2 regions of the Pulveribacter sp. genome follow, and region 1 is predicted to be linked to the other one. Evidence: riboswitches for the same ligand, from Rfam matches in the RefSeq annotation. Region 1 holds a riboswitch; the other holds the start of a gene.
What was found. A riboswitch is a leader RNA that binds a small molecule or an ion and turns the genes downstream of it on or off. The one in region 1 is predicted to bind S-adenosylhomocysteine.
Positions count from the first base shown of each region.

Region 2: linked by a shared signal. The riboswitch ahead of ahcY (adenosylhomocysteinase) and the one ahead of metH (methionine synthase) in region 1 are both predicted to bind S-adenosylhomocysteine.

Region 1 covers NZ_DAMATK010000005.1:48,524-52,481, forward strand. The annotation lists gene RT282_RS13950 (Glu/Leu/Phe/Val dehydrogenase) at 1-1,152, opposite strand, end outside; gene RT282_RS13955 (PACE efflux transporter) at 1,390-1,857, shown strand; gene RT282_RS13960 (DNA-3-methyladenine glycosylase) at 1,841-2,485, opposite strand; S-adenosyl-L-homocysteine riboswitch at 2,568-2,654, shown strand; gene metH (methionine synthase) at 2,706-3,958, shown strand, end outside.
Region 2 covers NZ_DAMATK010000001.1:733,700-737,657, forward strand. The annotation lists gene RT282_RS03400 (peptide chain release factor 3) at 1-695, opposite strand, end outside; gene RT282_RS03405 (hypothetical protein) at 811-1,044, opposite strand; S-adenosyl-L-homocysteine riboswitch at 1,195-1,278, shown strand; gene ahcY (adenosylhomocysteinase) at 1,356-2,801, shown strand; gene RT282_RS03415 (TlyA family RNA methyltransferase) at 2,916-3,923, shown strand; gene metF (methylenetetrahydrofolate reductase [NAD(P)H]) at 3,920-3,958, shown strand, end outside.

The sequences.
Region 1 (3,958 bases):
GTCCTCGGTCCAGAAGAAGCTGGTGAAGTCCTGCACCCACTCGAAGTAGCTCACGGTGACGCCGCCGGCGTTGGAGATCACGTCGGGCAGCACCAGCACGCCCTTGTCGTTCAGGATGTCGTCGGCCTCGGGCGTGGTCGGGCCGTTGGCGCCCTCGATGACCATCCTGGCCTGGATGCGGCTGGCGTTGTCCTGGGTGATCTGGCCCTCCAGCGCGGCCGGGATCAGGATGTCGCAGGCCACGCCCCAGAACTCGGCGTCCTGCATCGTGTCGGCACCGGCAAAGCCGGCCACGCCGCCGGTCTGCTCCACGTGCGCCAGCAGGGCGGGCACATCCAGGCCGCTGGCGCGGTGCACGGTGCCGGTGTGGTCCTGCACGGCCACCACCTTGGCGCCGGCCTCGGCGAACAGCCGGCCGGCCGTGCCGCCCACGTTGCCAAAGCCCTGCACGGCCACGCGCGCGCCCTCGATGGGCATGCCGGTGAGCTTGGCCGCTTCGGCGCCCACGGTGAACACGCCGCGGCCGGTGGCCTCCATGCGCCCCAGCGAGCCGCCTAAGTCGACGGGCTTGCCGGTGACCACGCCGGTGGAGGTCTCGCCCACGTTCATGGAGTAGGTGTCCATCATCCAGGCCATGATCTGGCCGTTGGTGTTCACGTCCGGCGCGGGGATGTCCTTGGAGGGGCCGATGATGATGCCGATCTCGCTGGTGTAGCGGCGCGTCAGGCGCTCCAGCTCGCCGCGCGAGAGCTTCTTCGGGTCGACGCGGACGCCGCCCTTGGCGCCGCCGTAGGGCACGTTGACGGCGGCGTTCTTGATGCTCATCCAGGCCGACAGGGCCATGACCTCGGACAGCGTCACGTCCTGGTGGAAGCGCACGCCGCCCTTGCCCGGGCCGCGCGAGGTGTTGTGCTGCACGCGGTAGCCCTCGAAGTGGGCGATGGTGCCGTCGTCCATCTCGATGGGCACGTCCACGATCAGCGCGCGCTTGGGGCGCTTGAGCGTTTCCACCCAGCGCGCCAGGTTGCCCAGGTAGGGCGTGACGCGGTCCACCTGTTGCAGGTAGATGCCCCAGGGGCCGAGGTGGCTGGGGTCGAGGTAGGAGGGCAGGGTGTGGCGGGTGGCCGGTGCGGCGGGCTGGGCTGCGGACATGGAAGGGTTCCTCGGGCGGAGTGAAGCTTGCAGGCGGACCACTCTATGCCTGCGTCTGCGCGCTGTCCAACGCCGCCGTGTTTGCATGGCATGCACGGTTGGCATGGGTTGGGCATGCGCGGCGTCCCGTTCTTTCGCTATCAAAAAAAGAGCTGCCAGCGCAGTCTGGAAAAGGGTTGGAGGCCGATTTGACCCGCATGTGTGCTAGGGAATACCCCCGTTCCTATACTGCCGGCCATGCCAGCAACAACAACATCGGCCACGGGGCTGCAGGGCCCCCGGCGCCGGGTGGTCTTCGTCGCCCTCTACGAATTCATCGCCATCCTGGCCTCCAGCGCGCTGTTCATCGCCATCGGGCAGGAGGCCGCGGCTTCGGGCGTGATGTCGGTCGTCGCCTCCACGCTGGCCATTGTGTGGAACGTGACGTTCAACCACCTGTTCGAGCGCTGGGAGGCACGCCAGCAGGTCAAGGGCCGCTCGGTGCTGCGCCGCGTGGTGCACGCCGTAGGCTTCGAGGGCGGGCTGGCGCTGATGCTGATCCCGCTGATGGCCTGGTGGTTTGGCGTGGGCCTGTGGGAGGCGACGCTGATGGAGGCCGGGCTGCTGCTGTTCTTCCTGGTCTACACCTACCTCTTCAACTGGGCCTTCGACCGCATCTTCGGCCTGCCGGCCTCGGCCCAGCCCGCCGCTACGGGCGCCTGCTGATCCGGCGTGTTCCGATGGAGCCCATCGGCCGGCTGAGGTAGGGCGAGCCCGCCTCGCCAAAGCGCCAGGGCACGTCCGCGGCCTTGCTGATGCCGATGCGCGGGCCCGTGGCCAGCGCGGCCGGCGCCGCGCCACCGGGTGGCGCCAGCAGGGCAAAAGGCGGCGCGTCCAGCGGCAGGTGGTTCAGGCGCAGATCGATGCCCAGCGCCTGCGACAGCCGACCCGGGCCGGCGCACAGCAGCCGCTCGTCCTGCAGGCCGCGGCGTGCGCGCATCGCCTCCAGCCCATGCGTGGGCTGCAGTGCCCGGATCAGCACCGCCGCGCCGTCGCCCTCGCTGGCGCAGACCAGGTTCAGGCACCAGTGCACGCCGTACGAGCGGTACACATAAGCCCGCCCCGGCGGCCCGAACATGGCCGCGTTGCGCGCCGTGGGGCCGTTGAAGCTGTGCGACGCCGGGTCGCTGCCGTCATAGGCCTCCACCTCCACGATGCGCCCGCCCACGCCGTCGACCAGCAGGGTCACGCCGACGAGCAGCGGGGCCAGTTCGTGCGCGGGCCGGGTGAAGTCGAGGGCGGCAGGCTGTAGCGCCGGCGTAGCAGGAGGCGAGGAGGGGCGGGAGGTAGGCATGGCGCCGCCATCCTAAGCGGCCGTGCGGCCATCGTGTCTATGCAGCATGCCGCAAGGGGCGCGACGATAGAATCGCAGGCTTTCCCCCAAGGAGCGTTGCAGCGGGCCGCAGCCCGTCAGGCTTGGGGGCGCGCTCTTTCTTCTACTTTCGCAACGACGCTCACCTGTCCTCCAACTGTCTGCACAGGTGAGTCCGATGTCTGCTGCCCTCGTCCCCCCCATGAAACTCTCGGGCCTCGAGCCCGTATTGATCGGCCAGGGCAGCCTGTTCGTCAACGTCGGCGAGCGCACCAACGTCACCGGCTCCAAGGCCTTCGCCCGCCTGATCCTGGGCGAGCAGTACGAGCAGGCCCTGTCGGTGGCGCGTCAGCAGGTGGACAACGGCGCGCAGATCATCGACGTGAACATGGACGAGGCCATGCTGGACAGCAAGGCCGCGATGGTGCGCTTCCTGAACCTCATTGCCTCCGAGCCCGACATCGCCCGGGTGCCGGTGATGGTGGACAGCTCCAAGTGGGAGGTCATCGAGGCCGGCCTGCGCTGCCTGCAGGGCAAGGGCATCGTCAACTCCATCAGCATGAAGGAGGGCGTGGAGGAGTTCAAGCGCCAGGCCAAGCTGATCCGCCGCTACGGCGCGGCCGCCGTGGTCATGGCCTTCGACGAGAAGGGCCAGGCCGACACCTTCGCGCGCAAGACCGAGATCTGCGAGCGCGCCTACCGCATCCTGGTGGACGAGGTGGGCATGGCGCCCGAGGACATCATCTTCGACCCCAACATCTTCGCCATCGCCACGGGCATCGAAGAGCACGCCAACTACGCCGTAGATTTCATCGAGGCGGTGCGCTGGATCAAGGCGAATCTGCCCGGCGCCAAGGTCTCGGGCGGCGTGTCCAACGTGTCGTTTTCCTTCCGCGGCAACGACCCGGTGCGCGAGGCCATCCACACCGTGTTCCTGTACCACGCCATTGCCGCCGGCATGGACATGGGCATCGTCAACGCCGGCATGGTGGGCGTCTACGACGACCTGGACCCCGAATTGCGCGAGCGCGTGGAGGACGTGGTGCTCAACCGCCGCCCCGACGCGGCCGAGCGTCTGCTGGAGATCGCCGAGGCGGCCAAGGGCGCGGCCAAGGACGACAGCAAGAAGCTGGAGTGGCGCGGCACGCCCGAGCAGCCCAAGAGCGTGGGCGAGCGCCTGTCGCACGCGCTGGTGCATGGCATCACCGACTTCATCGTCGAGGACACGGAAGAGGCGTATCAGCAGATCGTGGTGCAGGGCGGCGGCCGTCCGCTGCACGTGATCGAGGGCCCGCTGATGGACGGCATGAACATCGTGGGCGACCTGTTCGGCGCCGGCAAGATGTTCCTGCCCCAGGTGGTCAAGAGCGCGCGCGTGATGAAGCAGGCCGTGGCCCACCTGATCCCCTACATCGAGGAAGAAAAGAAGGCGCAGGAGGCGGCCGGCCTGGACGT
Region 2 (3,958 bases), on a different contig from region 1:
GCCAGTTCCATGCTCTCCAGCGCGTCGTCGAAGGTCTGGCCGAAGCGCGCGCGCAGCTTGTCGGCCTCGCTCAAAGAGATGACCTCAAAGTCCTCCGGGCGCTTCTCGCTGCCGGGCTGGAACACCGTCATGGTGCGCGTGCGCAGGTCGATGATGCCGCCGAACTGCCGGCCCTGGCCCACCGGCCAGGTCATGGGGCAGCAGGGCATGCCCAGCTCGCGTTCGACCTCGTCCAGGATGTCCAGCGGGTCGCGCACCTCGCGGTCCATCTTGTTGACGAAGGTGATGATGGGCGTGTCGCGCTGGCGGCAGACCTCGATCAGCCGGCGCGTTTGGGTTTCCACGCCGTTAGCGGCGTCGATCACCATCAGCGCCGAGTCCACGGCCGTCAGCACGCGGTACGTGTCTTCCGAGAAGTCCTTGTGGCCCGGCGTGTCCAGCAGGTTGATGACGTGCTTGCGGTAGCTCATCTGCATGACCGACGAGGCCACCGAGATGCCGCGCTGCTTCTCAATCTCCATCCAGTCGGACGTGGCATGGCGGCTGGCTTTGCGGCCTTTCACGGCACCAGCGATCTGGATGGCGCCGGAAAACAGCAGCAGCTTTTCCGTCAGCGTGGTCTTGCCCGCGTCCGGGTGGGAAATGATGGCAAAAGTGCGGCGCCGCCGGGTTTCGGCGAGGAACGGTGCGGGCATTCGGGCAGAGGCCGCACGGGCTCGCGCGGCGCAAAAGGGATGGGAAACCCGCGATTATCCCGTGCCACGCGCAGGGGGCAGCGACCGGCCGGCGCGGCGGTCCTGCCCCTGCCGATCACTTGGCTGGCGTGACCTCGACCTTTGGCACTTCAATGACCTTCTTTTCGGTGGTCACGTTGACGTCGGGCGTCTTCACGTCGTACTTGGGCAGCGTGACGTCGCCCGACTGGGTTTTTTCCACTTCGTATTTGGGCAGCGTGACGTTGCCTTCCTGGGTCTTCTTCACGTCGCAGCCCACCAGGCCGACGAGGCCAATGGACACGAGACCGATGGCAAGAATGTTCTTCATGGGGGTGCTCTCTCTCATGGGGTTGATCATGGTGCTGATTACATGGCTGGCCAGCAGGCAGCCGCTGTAGGAAGGTGCATGTCGCGCAGGTCGTCGCCCGGCTCATGCGCCGGCAGGCTGAAGGGGGAGACGGCTGTATTAAAATCGCCGCTTTCCGAGGAGCGTTGCAGCGCCCCCAACCGGCGGGGCGTGAGGCTCGGAAACATCGACTGACCGCAACGACGCTCGCCCACGCTTTGTCTGTGCGGTGAGCCGTATCTTTCGCCCCAGGCGCGTGGTTTTCATCCTGCTTCTTTCACGAAGGAAAACCCATGAGCGCTGTTCTCGACACTTCCCGTTCCGCCGCGCAGGCCGATTGCGCCATTGCCGACCTGTCGCTGGCCGACTGGGGCCGCAAGGAAATCCGCATCGCCGAGACCGAGATGCCCGGCCTGATGGCCATCCGCGACGAGTACGCCGCCGCCCAGCCCTTGAAGGGCGCGCGCATCACCGGCTCGCTGCACATGACCATCCAGACCGCCGTGCTGATCGAGACGCTGCAGGCGCTGGGTGCCACGGTGCGCTGGGCCTCGTGCAACATCTTCTCCACGCAGGACCACGCGGCCGCGGCGATTGCCGCCAGCGGCACGCCGGTGTTCGCCATCAAGGGCGAATCGCTGGAGGACTACTGGGACTACACGCACCGCATCTTCGACTTCGGCGCCAAAGGCACCGAGGGCGAAGGCCCGAACATGATCCTGGACGACGGCGGCGACGCCACGCTGCTGATGCACCTGGGCCAGCGCGCCGAGAAGGATGCCTCCCTCGTCGCCGGCAACGGCGCCAGCGAGGAGGAGCGCATCCTGTTCGCCTCCATCCGCAAGAAGCTGGCCGAAGACCCCACCTGGTACAGCCGCAAGAGCGCCCAGATCATCGGTGTGACCGAGGAAACCACCACCGGCGTGCACCGCCTGAACGAGATGTCGGCCAAGGGCACGCTGCTGTTCCGCGCCGTCAACGTGAACGACTCGGTCACCAAGTCCAAGTTCGACAACCTGTACGGCTGCCGCGAGTCGCTGGTGGACGGCATCAAGCGCGCCACCGACGTGATGATCGCCGGCAAGGTGGCCGTGGTGGCCGGCTATGGCGACGTGGGCAAGGGTTCGGCCCAGGCGCTGCGCGCCCTGAGCGCCCAGGTCTGGGTGACCGAGATCGACCCCATCAACGCCCTGCAGGCCGCCATGGAAGGCTACCGCGTGGTGACCATGGAATATGCGGCCGATAAGGCCGACATCTTCGTGACCACCACCGGCAACAAGGACGTGATCCGCCACGAGCACATGGCCGCCATGAAGGACCAGGCCATCGTCTGCAACATCGGCCACTTCGACAACGAGATCGACGTCGCCTCGCTGGAGCAGTACCAGTGGGAAGAGATCAAGCCGCAGGTGGACCACATCATCTTCCCCTCTGGCCGCCGCATCATCCTGCTGGCCAAGGGCCGCCTGGTGAATCTGGGCTGCGCCACCGGCCACCCCAGCTACGTCATGAGCAGCTCGTTCGCCAACCAGACGCTGGCGCAGATCGAGCTGTTCACCCGCCCCGACGCCTACGAGGCCGGCAAGGTTTACGTGCTGCCCAAGCTGCTGGACGAGAAGGTCGCGCGGCTGCAGCTGTCCAAGCTGGGCGCCATGCTCACCGAGCTGACCGACGCCCAGGCCGCCTACATCGGAGTGGACAAGAACGGGCCCTACAAGCCCGAGACGTACCGCTACTAAGCGTCAAAAATCATAGCTGCTAGCGCTTGTTTTGTGCCGTTTTCAATATGAAAATCATCTGAAAACGGCTTGTGGCAAGCGCCAGCAGCTATCAAAAAGAGAGAGGAAGGCGCGATGCGCGCGGACGTGTTTTTGGTGGAGGGCGGCCATGCGGCCACCCGCTCGCAGGCCCAGCGGCTGATCGCCGCGGGCGTGCAATGGCGCCTGGCGGCCACGCTGCCGTGGCAGAAGGTGGGCAAGAACGGCGACGACATCCCGCCCGGCGCCCAGGTGCAGCTGCTGGACGCGGCCGAGGCCAAGTACCTCTCGCGCGGCGGCCTGAAGCTCGAAGGCGCGCTGGCTGCCGCCGGCATCGACGTGGCCGGCCTGCGCTGCCTGGACGTGGGTCAGGGCACGGGCGGTTTCACCGACTGCCTGTTGGCGCACGGCGCGGCGCAGGTCATCGGCGTGGACGTGGGCCAGGGCCAGCTGCACGAGCGACTGCAGGCCGACGCCCGCGTGGTCGGCGTGGAGGGCGTGAACGCCCGCCACCTCACGCCCGAGGCGCTGCAGGAGGCCTGCGAGGAAGCCCTGTCCGAGCGCATCGACGCCGAGCCCGAAGACAACGACACCCAGCCCCAGGCCCCCTACGCCTGGATGCGCAACGGCGGCTTGGTGGACGACGAGTACGACGACAGTGCCGACGCCAAGGAGCACGAGGTCGAGGCCTTCAAGGCCGAGCGCGCCGCCCGCGCCCAGGCCCGCGCCGCCGGCAGCCTGCCCACCGTGCGCCGCCGCCGCGCCGGGCGCGAGCAGGTGGACATCACGCCTGCCTTCCCGTTCATCACGGGCGACGTGTCCTTCATCTCGCTGACCCTGGTGCTGCCGGCCTTGGTGCCGCTGCTGCAGCCGGGTGGTCAGCTGCTGATGCTGGTCAAGCCCCAGTTCGAGCTGCAGCCCGGCCAGGTCGGCAAGGGCGGCATCGTGCGCGACGCCAGCCTGTACGCCCAGGTCGAGGAGCGCCTGCGCGCCGCCTGCGAGCAACTGGGCCTGCGCGTGCGCGCCTGGCTGGACAGCCCCATCGAAGGCGGCGACGGCAACCGCGAATTCTTCATCCACGCCGACCTCCGGAGCGCCGCATGAGCACGACGACCGCAACGCTGCTGCCCATCAGCTTC